Linked DNA regions of Desulfitobacterium hafniense DCB-2. The protein of the gene in region 2 interacts with the protein of the main gene of each other region in a pairwise test. Links are inferred from orthologs where the notes say so. Each region holds a gene or a part of one and is shown on either strand. Other genes may lie near its edges. The genes, in order: serC and selB.

Region 1 (5,983 bases), 360 kb from region 2 along the record:
CTGCCTGCAGCAGAAATACTCACCAAAGAGGATGTTTTTATTATGGAAGAGAAGCGTGCCGAACATCAGGACATTCGCCCTCTCAGTATTGTCATTCTCAATCTCATGCCTAATAAGATCATAACCGAAACACAGATTCTCAGACTCTTAGGGAATTCCCCCTTGCAAGTGGATATTACCCTTCTTTACCCGGAAACCCATCGCTCCAAGAATACCCCGGAAGAATACCTCATTAAGTATTATCAGACCTTTGACAGCATCAAAGATCAGAAATTTGACGGCATGATCATTACCGGTGCCCCTATCGAGCAGATGCCCTTTGAAGAGGTTGACTTTTGGCCGGAGCTGCAGAAGATTATGGACTGGAGTAAAGCCAATGTTTTTTCCACCCTGTTCATTTGCTGGGGAGCACAAGCCGGGCTTTATCACTTTTTTGGTGTTCCCAAATATCCCTTGCCGGCCAAAATGTTCGGCGTCTTCCCTCATACCTTAAACCGCAGAGATATCCGTTTGCTCAGAGGTTTTGATGATATCTTTTATGTTCCTCACTCCCGGCATACAGAAGTCAGAAAAGAAGATATCGTCAAGGTGCCGGAGCTGGAGATTCTTTCCGAATCTGAGGAGTCCGGAGTCTATCTCGTCGGGACCAAGGGTGGCCGGCAGATTTTTGTCACAGGTCATTCCGAATACGATCCCTACACCCTGAAAGCGGAATATGATCGGGATATATCCTACGAACTCCCCATCAACGTTCCGCAGAACTACTACCCTGGGGATGATCCCAGGCAGACGCCTGTCGTCAGGTGGAGAGGGCATTCTAATTTACTTTTTGCCAATTGGCTGAATTACTATGTCTATCAGGAAACTCCCTATAACCTTGAAGAACTGGGCAATAGATAAAATACAAATACCACCATAGAAAGAAGGATGTCGGATGCCGGATTATACACGGGATCGAGAGGCTGCTTGGCAGCTTCTCAATGAGTATGTAAAAAGTGAGACCTTACTGCGTCACTCCCTGACAGTGGAAGCGGTGATGCGCCATTTTGCTTCCCTTTATCAGGAAGACCCCGATCTTTGGGGGAATATCGGCTTATTGCATGATATTGATTTCGAGATGTACCCTGACCAACACTGCCGCAAAACCCGGGAGATCCTTACCCCCCAAGGATTGCCGGAAGAATTCATCCGGGCCATTGAAAGCCATGGCTACGGTCTGGTCCATGATGTGGAGCCCCGGGAGAACGTGGAAAAGGTCCTGTTTACCATTGACGAATTGACAGGTCTGGTCTCAGCCACGGCTTTGCTCCGTCCCAGCAAGAGCCTTCACGACCTGACCGCTAAATCTGTCAAAAAGAAATGGAAGCAAAAGAGCTTTGCGGAGAATGTCAACCGGGAAGTGATCGAAGCTGGAGCCAACCGCTTGGGCAAGGATCTGAACGAGATCATCGAAGAGACCATTAAAGGAATGCGCACCGTCGCCGTTGCCATCGGCTTGGAGGGCAATATCGAAGCAGGTGCCGAAGCGGGAAAATAATTATTTTGCTGATAACCCTTGACAAAAAGCTGTGTAATAGATTAGAATCATAACAACGTCAATCTATAATCCAACACGATGAAAGGACGTCCGGCGCCGAATATGTATAGAGAGCTGACGGTTGGTGCAAGTCAGTCATAGAAGCGAAGCGGATTCCATCCTGGAGTGGCCAATGATGAATTGTGACGGGTTCCGCCCGATATCGCGGACATAAGTTGGCCGATTACGGCAACATGGGTGGCAACGCGGGAATAACCTCTCGTCCCTGATTGGGATGAGAGGTTTTATTTATTTTCTGCGCGGCACTGCCCTAGTTCTCCTTAAGGATACTAAGGAGGATAGGGCAGGATTCACTGCCCATTAACCGTAAAGGCTGAAACTTGGGTGGCACCGCGGAATACCCGCCCCAATGACTGGGGTGGGTTTTGTCTATTCTGGACAAACCAATATCTGTAAACGTTCATAAAACATGATAAATAAGGAGGATATTTCAAGATGAAAAGAGTGTACAATTTTTCAGCAGGGCCGGCTGTATTGCCTGAGGAAGTCCTGAGAGAAGCCGCCGAGGAAATGCTGGATTACCAGGGAACAGGCATGTCCGTCATGGAAATGAGCCACCGCTCCAAGACCATTGAAGGCATGATGAACGAGGCTGCTCAGGACTTAAGAGACCTGCTGAAGGTTCCTGATAACTACAAGATCCTCTTCCTCCAGGGCGGGGCCTCCCAACAATTTGCCATGGTTCCCATGAACCTGATGAAGAACCGGGTAGCGGATCACCTGAACACCGGGCAATGGGCCAAGAAAGCTATTTCCGAAGGAAAACTCTACGGCAAAATCAATGTCGTCGCCTCATCAGAAGACCAGAACTACTCCTATATTCCGGATCTTAAGGATTTGAAATTCTCCGAGGAGGCAGACTATGTCTACATCTGCCACAATAATACCATCTTCGGCACCAAGTTTAATGAGCTTCCCGAGGTGGGAGATAAACCTTTAATCGCCGATATGTCTTCCGATTTCCTATCCGAACCCATCGATGTCAGCCAATACGGAATTATTTTTGCCGGAGCTCAGAAGAATGTAGGGCCCGCCGGGGTCGTGATTGTCATTATCCGGGAAGATTTGATTACAGAGGACGTTTTGCCGGGAACTCCCACTATGCTCAAGTATAAAGTCCATCTGGATAACAATTCCGCCTATAATACACCGCCGGTTTATGGAATATACATCTGTGGTAAAGTGTTCAAATGGCTCAAAAAGCTGGGCGGACTGGAAGCTATGCAAAAGATCAACGAGGAAAAAGCCGCCATCCTTTATGATTATCTGGACGCCAGTGCCATGTTTAAAGGAACCGTAGCGAAAAAAGACCGCTCCTTAATGAATGTTCCCTTTGTGACAGGCTCTGAAGAACTGGATGCCAAGTTCATCAAAGAAGCCAAGACCGCAGGCTTTGAGAACCTTAAAGGATACCGCACAGTAGGCGGGATGAGGGCCAGCATTTACAATGCCATGCCCATCCAGGGGGTCAAGGATTTAGTGGAATTCATGAGAAAGTTTGAAGCAGAGAACAAGAAAGGATAAGATGGCAATCCCTGCCGTTGCAGGAGCTGCATTCAATAGATAACAATAATACAGAGTAAAAGAAAAAACAGTAAAGAAAACTAAAACAGTAAAGAAAAATAAAGAGGAGTGTTTTACAATGTTCAAAATCAATTGCCTGAATAATATTTCCCAAGCGGGTTTAAAACTGTTCACCGATCGCTATGTTGACGTGGACCGCTATGAAGATGCCAACGGCGTTCTCGTCCGCAGTACCTCCATGCATGATCTGGAACTGCCCCCTAATATCGAAGCCATTGCCCGGGCCGGGGCCGGAGTCAATAACATCCCCCTTGATAAATGCGCGGAAAAAGGCATCGTTGTCTTCAACACCCCCGGCGCCAATGCCAACGGAGTGAAAGAAATGGTGATCGCCACCATGATTATGGCCGCCCGCAATCTGGTGGGTGGAGTGAATTGGGTGAACTCCTGCCAGACGGATCCTGAAGTAGCCAAACTGGTGGAAAAGAATAAAGCCAAGTTTGCCGGAACAGAGATCAAAGGCAAAAAATTGGGGGTCATCGGTTTAGGCGCTATCGGCATCTTAGTGGCCAATGCCGCCAACAAACTGGAAATGGATGTCTGCGGCTATGATCCTTATATTTCTGTGGAACACGCCTGGAAGCTTTCCAAATATATCAAACCCATTAAAAATACGGAAGAAATCTATCGGGAATGCGACTTTATTACCATCCATGTCCCCTTAACCGATTCCAACCGCGGCATGCTCAATAAACAAGCCTTTGAGCAAATGAAGGACGGCGTAATCATCCTGAATTTCTCCCGGGATACCCTGGTGGATGAAGAGGCCCTGATTGAAGCTCTGAAGACCGGAAAAGTCGCCAAATATGTGACAGACTTCCCCAATCCTAAGGTCTGCGGAGTGGAAGGAGTCATCGCCATTCCCCATCTGGGCGCCTCCACGGCGGAATCCGAAGAAAATTGCGCAGTCATGGCCGTAGAGCAAATCATGAACTACCTTGAGCATGGCAACATCAAGAATTCCGTGAATTTCCCCAATTGCGATATGGGAGTCTGCAACCAAGCCGGACGGATCGCCATCAATCATAAAAATATTCCCAATATGCTGGGCCAATTCACCTCCACCTTAGCCAAAGAAAACGTCAATATCTCTGACCTGATGAACAAAAGCAAAGGCTCCTATGCCTACACCCTCATCGACATCGAAACCCCCGCCGCCCCGGAGATGATCACCAAACTCAAAGAAATCGACGGCGTCCTGAAAGTCCGTGTCATCAAATAGCAGTGAATCAAGGGGACAGGTCCCATTATTCACCTGCACCCCAATGAATCAAGGTACCTGTCCCCTTGATTCATCCATGAAAAGGAGGGAATGTTTTGGCAAGGATTAGACCCTTTCAAGCCATAAGACCCAGGGAAGATGTTGCGGGCAAAGTTGCCGCCCTCCCTTATGATGTTTACAACCGGGAAGAAGCTCTTGAAGAAATCAAAAAGGAACCCCACTCTTTTTTAAAGGTGGATCGTCCGGAGACCCATTTTCCGGAGGATTTCGATCCTTACCATCCTCAGGTCTATGCCAAAGCTGCAGAGGTTCTGCAGGGGATGATTCAAGAAGGGATCTTCATCCGGGAGGCCAAACCCTGCTATTATATTTATGAGCTTACCATGCAGGGAAGAGCCCAAACCGGTTTGGTAGGCTGTGCCGCCATTGACGATTATCTCCAGGATGTGATTAAAAAACACGAATTGACCAGAGAAGATAAAGAGCTGGACCGCATCAATCATGTGGATGTCTGCAGTGCCCAGACAGGCCCCATCTTCTTAGCTTACCGTGCCCAGGCCGGTATCCATGAAGTGATCGAGAGAGTCAAACAGAATACCCCTCTCTATGACTTTGTCGCGGCTGACGGAGTGCGGCATGCAGTCTGGGTGATTGCAGAGGAGCAGGATATAGAGAAGATTGCCGCAGGGTTTGCGGAAATCCAAAGCATCTATATCGCCGATGGCCACCATCGCACCGCCTCCGCCGTTAAAGTAGGGCTGAAACGAAGGGCGGAGAATCCCCATTATACAGGCCAGGAAGAGTTTAACTTCTTCCTCTCCGTGCTCTTTCCTCACGATCAGCTGATGATTCTGGACTATAACCGGGTGGTCAAAGATCTGAATGGCTTAAGTAAGGCGGAGTTCCTGGCAGAGGTTGAAAAATCCTTTGCACTGGAGGAAATAGGGAATACTCCCTATCGGCCTGAGGAGAAAGCCACCTTTGGTATGGTGTTGGAAGGAACCTGGTATAAGCTGAAAGCCCGGGAGGAGATCCGCTCAACGGACCCTGTGGAGGGGCTGGATGTGTCCTTGCTCCAGAATCACCTCTTAACCCCCATTCTGCAGATTAAGGATATCCGCACGGATAAACGCATTGACTTTGTAGGCGGAATCCGGGGCTTGCAGGAACTGGAAAGAAGAACCGGCAGTGATATGAAATGCGGCTTCTCCCTATATCCCACCTCCATACAAGAGCTTTTTGCCGTATCCGATGCCGGGCGGCTGATGCCCCCCAAATCCACATGGTTTGAACCCAAGCTGCGCAGCGGCTTATTTATCCACGAATTGTAAAGTAAAAGAAAGCAAGAAAAAAGGGGTGCAGTGCACCCCTTCTTGCATTTCTTCTCAAACAAGCTATAATTATTAATAGGTGGAAATTAAAAAGTCGCCGTGACCTGAAAGTGTTGGCCCACTTCCAGGCACGAGCAGGTGGCACATCACCTACACGTAACAGTCCAGCTGTCCACGACGACAGTCTTATTATACAACGCTGCCCGTTTCCGCACAAGCAAGGGGCCTGTGCCGCGGGTGGAGCGGGTG
Region 2 (6,093 bases):
TGTTGCCCAGATGCTCTGCCAACACTTGGTTCCCAAACCCGGGGAAGATAATCAACCCTTTGGGACTTGCCCGGTCTGCGGAGAGAAACATTTTATGACCCTTTTGGCTCCGCCGGTCGGCAAACGCTACCAGCAATGCCTGGTCTGTGGTTATCAGCGACCTGTCGATGCCTCCGGCTGCGCTTGTTGCGGCAGCATGGATGCCAAAAAACAAACCTACCTTAAATCTGAACAGTATCCTGGGCTGGAAGTAGCAGTCTGTTCTGACTGTGGCTCCTATTTCAAACAGGTGGATCTGAGAAAATTAAGTGTCGACGATCTGGTCTGGGAGGATATACGGACTATGCCTCTCAACTATGCTGCCGAAAAATGGCTGGCCGGGCAACATGGTTGGAATTAGGGAACTTTAAAAAATTGAGTTGCCTATTTGAAAAGCATACCAGGTATGATATATAATACACTATGGGAATGGATGGATCCCGGTGGGTTCCGCGGACTTCAAATCCGTTGTCGGGTGGGTGATCCGGCCGAGGTAGGTTCGACTCCTACACATTCCCGCCAAAGAATGTAATAGTGGTGATTTGCGGACATGATCAATGCAGTGTGCTCTCTGCTCAATTCATGTCCCTTTGCTATGAGGAGGCACTGTTTTTGGAGAAGGATTTAGAACGATTAAAAGCGCTGAGAACCATCGCTCCGATGAATGAAATCCTGGATCATGCTGAAGTCGCGGCCTTGGCCGAGGGGATTGGCAAAGCTGTGCTTGGTGAAACAATAACCCAGGTCATCGATGATTACAGAAAACAGTTGCTTGGAGATAAGTCCTTTGCGGCATCTATGTCCCACCTGTCCCGCCAGGAGATCACCTTGCATTTGGTTCAGGAACTCAAAGATAAGCTCGACGCCCAGGATAGTACCTGCTTGAAAAAATTGATCAATGCCACAGGAATTGTCCTGCATACGAATCTGGGCAGGGCCCCTCTGCCGGATTCGGCCATCGGCTTAATTCAAGAAGTCAATGAAGGTTACAGCAACCTTGAATTTGATCTGGAAACCGGCAACAGGGGTTCCCGCCATACCCATATCGAACCTCTGATTACCCGTTTAACCGGTGCTGAAAGCGCCATGGTGGTAAACAATAATGCTGCTGCAGTGTTTATAAGCCTTAATACCTTAGCTAAGCAGAGAGACGTCATTATTTCCAGAGGGCAACAGGTGGAGATTGGCGGAAGCTTCCGTATACCGGATATTATCGCCTCCAGTGGCTGCACGATGATCGAAGTCGGCACAACGAATAAAACGAAACCAGATGATTATGCCAAGGCCATTACGGAAAATACGGCCGTGTTGTTGAAAGTTCATACCAGCAATTATAAAATCTCCGGCTTCACAGAAGAAGTGCCACTTCAGGATTTAGTGGAGCTGGGCAAAATAAAAAATGTACTGGTGATGGAGGATTTGGGCAGCGGCTGCCTTTATGATCTGAGCAAAATCGGACTGCCCCATGAACCAACTGTACAGGAAGTTATCGCTGGCGGTGCGGATCTTGTCACCTTTAGCGGGGATAAATTGCTGGGCGGTCCACAGATTGGTGTCATCGCCGGCAAAAAGGCTTTGATCGACAAGATTAAAAAGAATTCTTTTGCCCGCATTGTCCGTTGCGATAAAAGTTCTATTGCGGCTTTAACTGCAGTTTTGAAACTCTATATGAATCCTGAAAAAGCCCTTGCCCAGATCCCCGCCTTAAACATGCTGGCCTTAAAAGAGGCAGACTTGCTGCTGCGGGCAGAGGAGCTGGAGCGGCAGCTCCAGGCCGCCTTGGGTGAACGCTGTCAAGTGGAAATCGTGGATGTTCATGATGAAGCAGGGGGTGGCTCCTTGCCGGATGTTCTGTTAAAAGGCAAGGCTGTATCCTTAACGATCGACGGTTTATCGGCCAACCGGCTCCAGGAGCTCCTCAGACAAGAGCCCATCCCGATTATTTGCCGGATCGTTAAAGACAAAGTCCTGCTGAATGTCCGCACTATGTCGGAAAAGGAATTTCCCCTCATTACGCAAACCATGCAGAACATCGTGGGGTGAACTGATGAAAAAGATTGTCTTAGGAACCGCCGGGCATATTGACCACGGCAAAACATCCTTAGTGAGAAAACTGACCGGTATTGATACAGATCGCCTTGAGGAAGAGAAGCGGCGGGGGATGACCATTGAACTGGGTTTTGCCTCCCTGACTCTGCCCTCGGGTCAGATTGTATCCATCATTGATGTGCCCGGACATGAGAAATTCGTGAAGACTATGGTGGCCGGTGTCACCGGTATCGATCTTGTGATGTTGGTCATTGCCGCTGATGAAGGTATTATGCCGCAAACCAGAGAGCATCTGGATATTTTAAACCTGCTCAATGTTACAACCGGTGTCATCGCCCTGACCAAAACGGATCTTGTGGACGACGAGTGGCTGGAAATGATCATTGAAGATATCCGGAATGCACTGCAAGGGACAACTTTGGCGGAGAGCCCCATTGTCCATGTATCTTCCGTGACCGGGGAAGGGATTCCCCAACTGAGGGAAACCTTGGATCAGCTTGCCCAAAAGGTCCAAGTCAAGGAAAGTCAAGAATTATTCCGGCTGCCCATCGACAGAGTCTTTTCTATGTCAGGGCATGGGACGGTAGTCACCGGCACGATAACCAGCGGAGTGGTTCACAAAGGCGATACCCTGGCCATCTATCCTTCCGGACTTAATGCACGGGTCAAGGGAATTCAGGTCCATAATATGAGTGTCGACGAAGGGACTGCCGGCGATCGGTGCGCCTTGAATCTCACCGGAATCGAAAAATCTGAAATCCAGCGGGGCGACACCATTGCTCGTGAAGGAACCCTGATTCCAATCCGGATTGCGGATGTGCTGATTTATATCGTCAAAGGGAAAGGGAATTTGGTACACAATCAAAGAGTACATGTGCACACCGGAACGAAAGAGGTTCTGGCCCGGGTCAGGCTTCTGGGTACTGATGAGATCCCTGAGGGGGAGAAAGGTCACGCACAGCTGCGTTTTGAAGAACCCATCGTCATTCTGCGCAAAGACCGATTTATTATCCGCAGCTACTCCCCTGCTGTGACCATCGGCGGGGGCTGGGTTTTGTATCATACCACGAAAAACAGACAGCGGTTTTCCCCGGAAAGTATGAATGCTATGAGCATCGGTGAGCATGGCACCAGGGAAGAGCTAGTCACCTTAATCTTAAATTCCTCGGAAAAACCCCTTAGTTCGGGTGACCTTTGGCAGGCTTTGAATACGGAGCGGGCTGAATTACAGGAAACCCTGGATAAGGAAGTCGCTTCAGGAAAGTTAATTATCTTGAAGGAAACTCGTAAATACTTAAGCATCAACCAATATGAAAAATATTTTAATAAAATACAATCCGCCTTCCGGAAAATGTATCAGAAATATCCCTACCGCTACCAGATGGATAAGGAAGAACTGAAAAGCGGGGCTTTTTCCGGGATGGAGCCGAAAGATTTTGCAGCATTGCTGAATTATTTCCTTGCTAATCAGCGTTTGCTTGCGGATGGAAACTACCTGTCGGAACCTGACGGTAAAGCCTTAGCCAGAATTCTGGCAGCCAAGGAAACAGCCCTGATTGAAAAGGTGTTTTTAACTTATGATCTCAACACAGGAAGTATTCAGCAGGCCGCCAAAGATACAGCTATGAAAACAGGGGACGTTGAGGAAGTAGTGAAATTCCTGCTCAAATCAGGCAACCTGGTGGATCTGGGGCAGGGAATTCTCGTCCATAAAGAAGCTTTACAAAAAGTCTGCCAAATCGTCCGCTCGTTAATGGACGCCCAAGGAACCATCAGCGTGGCGGAAATCAGGGATGCCCTGAATATTGGCAGAAAGACCGTCGTCGCTTATTTGGAATACCTCGATAAACTGAAAATCACCCTAAGAAAAGAAGACGTTCGCATACCGGGAGCCCACTACTAGGGTGAATCAAGGGGACAGGTCCTGTTTTTCAATCCATGGATCAAGATGACAAATGGCAGTTCTTGGATTTTTGATAAAGGAAAAGGGCTGCTGCGGTTAAGGCAGTCTGGGATATGACAAAAGACGGCTTCCGTGGAAGTCGTCTTTTGTTACACCTGCGACGTTTGCTATGTATGATATGACGATTAATTTGAAAAATGGGACCTGTCCCTTTGATTCACCTGCGATGATTATTTAAAAACGGAGTTTGCGACAAGAGCCTTGTATTGCTCTTCGGTCAGATCACTATGATAGAAAAGCTTATAGTAGCGTGCTGTCTCTTGATAGAGATCGTACTGAGCTTGCTCCGGATAGAGCAGCTGGGTAAGCCAAATCATGCCAATATAGCGGTTGACTGAAGGTGGGTTGCCCATCCAGTTATAGGGACCCAGGGGAACTTCATAATATTTGCCGTTTTTGATGGCTTTTATTTCCTGCCAGGATTTTTCTCCGGAGACAGTGCTGTAGATGCTATCCGGAGCAAAGACAATCACATCGGGATCCCATAAAACGATTTGCTCCATATCCACAGGGTTGCCGTTGCCTTTGCTGGAGACATCACTGACAACGGCTGCGTTATTGCTGATCTGATCGAGAATTTCAGCGTGGTAAGAACCTTTCGCCAGGACATTCAGGCCGTTTTCACCAAGGCAATAAAGCAGATTAGCCTTGCCGTCTTCGCCGACCTTGGCCATAATATCTTCGGTTTTCTTAAATACTTCTTCACAATACTGGGCAAGGACTTCAGCCTCTGCCTCTTTATTAAGCAGCTTGCCTAAAGTCCGGTAGGCTTCGGGCATCGTCTCGGTGGTTGCTCCGATATGGACTGTGGGGATGCCCACTTGATTCATAATGCCATCCATATCTTCAGCAATGCTGGGCTTGGTGTCACCAATGTCGATAATGATCTGAGGATCGGCTTTAGCGATTTCCTCCAGATTAAGGTCGCCTTTGCCATAGAACTGCCCCAGTACCGGAAGGTTAGCATATTTCGGGTCCAGATATTCCTGGGCAGAAGGGTCCCATTTGCCGGCTAAGCCCACAAACTGATCGGCGGCTAAAGGAAAGAGTACGATTTGAGCCATGGTGCCCGAGGCTGCAATCCGGGTGATGTTGGCGGGAACTTCTACAATGCGTCCGGCTGAATCCGTAAAGTTGACCAATTTGTCCTGGCCGGGATCTCCCTGAGTGGAAGTTTCCGGAGCGGATTCCTTGCCGCCGGGGGCGGCTGCGCTGGGACTGCAGGCAGTGGTAAAGGTTACCAGGAGCGAAGCAGCTAGGAGCATGGAGATAAGTTTTTTCCTCATAATGTGAATAATGCCTCCTTTTTCTTTATAATATAGTTTTTTAAGATAGTTAAGAGCAGCTTTCACGGAGAGAATCCGCTTTAAGAATGCTCTTGGGAACGCAGACTCTTACCTGATCCTTATAGAGACTTTGAATCTCAACATCCACTCCGTAAAGGGTTTTAATCAGGTTTTCCGAATAGATCTGATGAGGCTGTCCATAAGCGAGAACTTTGCCATCCTTCATCGCCAAGACTTTATCGGAAAAGAGAAAGGTCTGATCGGGGTTGTGAGTGGATTGAACAACCGTGTATCCGTCCTTGGCCAGAGCTTTGATCTGGTTTTGAACCCGGATCTGATTGCCAAAATCCAAGTTGGCGGTAGGTTCGTCAAGAATAAGTATTTTAGCTTCCTGAACCAAGGCCCGGGCGATGAGTACGAGCTGCCTCTCTCCGCCGCTGATCTGAGTATAGCCTCTGTTTTTAAGATGGGTGATTCCCAGCCTTTCCATAGCTGCTTCAGCAAGGCGAAGCTGCTTATGGCCCGGTTTGGAGAGAGTGGATACCTGTATGGCGGTCCCCATCAGCACCATGTCAAATACGCTGTAATTAAATGAGGGATAATGGGACTGGGGGATATAAGCGACACAACTGGCCATGTCCTTGATCCCCATATGTTTTACATCCAGGTTATTCAGAGAGATTCGTCCCTTGTACCCATGAAGCAAACCGAGTATACAACGAAATAAAGTGCTTTTCCCTACTCCGTTGGGGCCTA

The links.
Region 1: the proteins of selB (region 2) and serC interact in binary tests that used the Escherichia coli proteins (3 or more experiments, as listed by UniProt). The link is inferred for Desulfitobacterium hafniense DCB-2 from one-to-one orthologs.

What each region holds. Positions count from the first base shown.
Region 1 is NC_011830.1:4,872,200-4,878,182, reverse strand. The notes cover bases 1,246-4,076. They hold serC (3-phosphoserine/phosphohydroxythreonine transaminase), read left to right. Parts: upstream 1,246-2,032; coding sequence 2,033-3,121; downstream 3,122-4,076. Other genes in these bases: DHAF_RS22855 (phosphoglycerate dehydrogenase), read left to right, coding at 3,240-4,076; DHAF_RS22865 (HDIG domain-containing metalloprotein), read left to right, coding at 1,246-1,537. Also shown: homoserine O-acetyltransferase MetA, read left to right, coding at 1-900; more of DHAF_RS22865, read left to right, coding at 935-1,245; more of DHAF_RS22855, read left to right, coding at 4,077-4,403; DHAF_RS22850 (DUF1015 domain-containing protein), read left to right, coding at 4,499-5,734. UniProt on the Escherichia coli protein: Catalyzes the reversible conversion of 3-phosphohydroxypyruvate to phosphoserine and of 3-hydroxy-2-oxo-4-phosphonooxybutanoate to phosphohydroxythreonine. Is involved in both pyridoxine and serine biosynthesis.
Region 2 is NC_011830.1:4,512,677-4,518,769, reverse strand. The notes cover bases 1,598-4,538. They hold selB (selenocysteine-specific translation elongation factor), read left to right. Parts: upstream 1,598-2,086; coding sequence 2,087-3,991; downstream 3,992-4,538. Other genes in these bases: DHAF_RS21295 (ABC transporter substrate-binding protein), read right to left, coding at 4,222-4,538; selA (L-seryl-tRNA(Sec) selenium transferase), read left to right, coding at 1,598-2,082. Outside these bases: DHAF_RS21310 (formate dehydrogenase accessory protein FdhE domain-containing protein), read left to right, coding at 1-400; more of selA, read left to right, coding at 652-1,597; more of DHAF_RS21295, read right to left, coding at 4,539-5,403; DHAF_RS21290 (ABC transporter ATP-binding protein), read right to left, coding at 5,387-6,093. UniProt on the Escherichia coli protein: Translation factor necessary for the incorporation of selenocysteine into proteins. It probably replaces EF-Tu for the insertion of selenocysteine directed by the UGA codon. SelB binds GTP and GDP.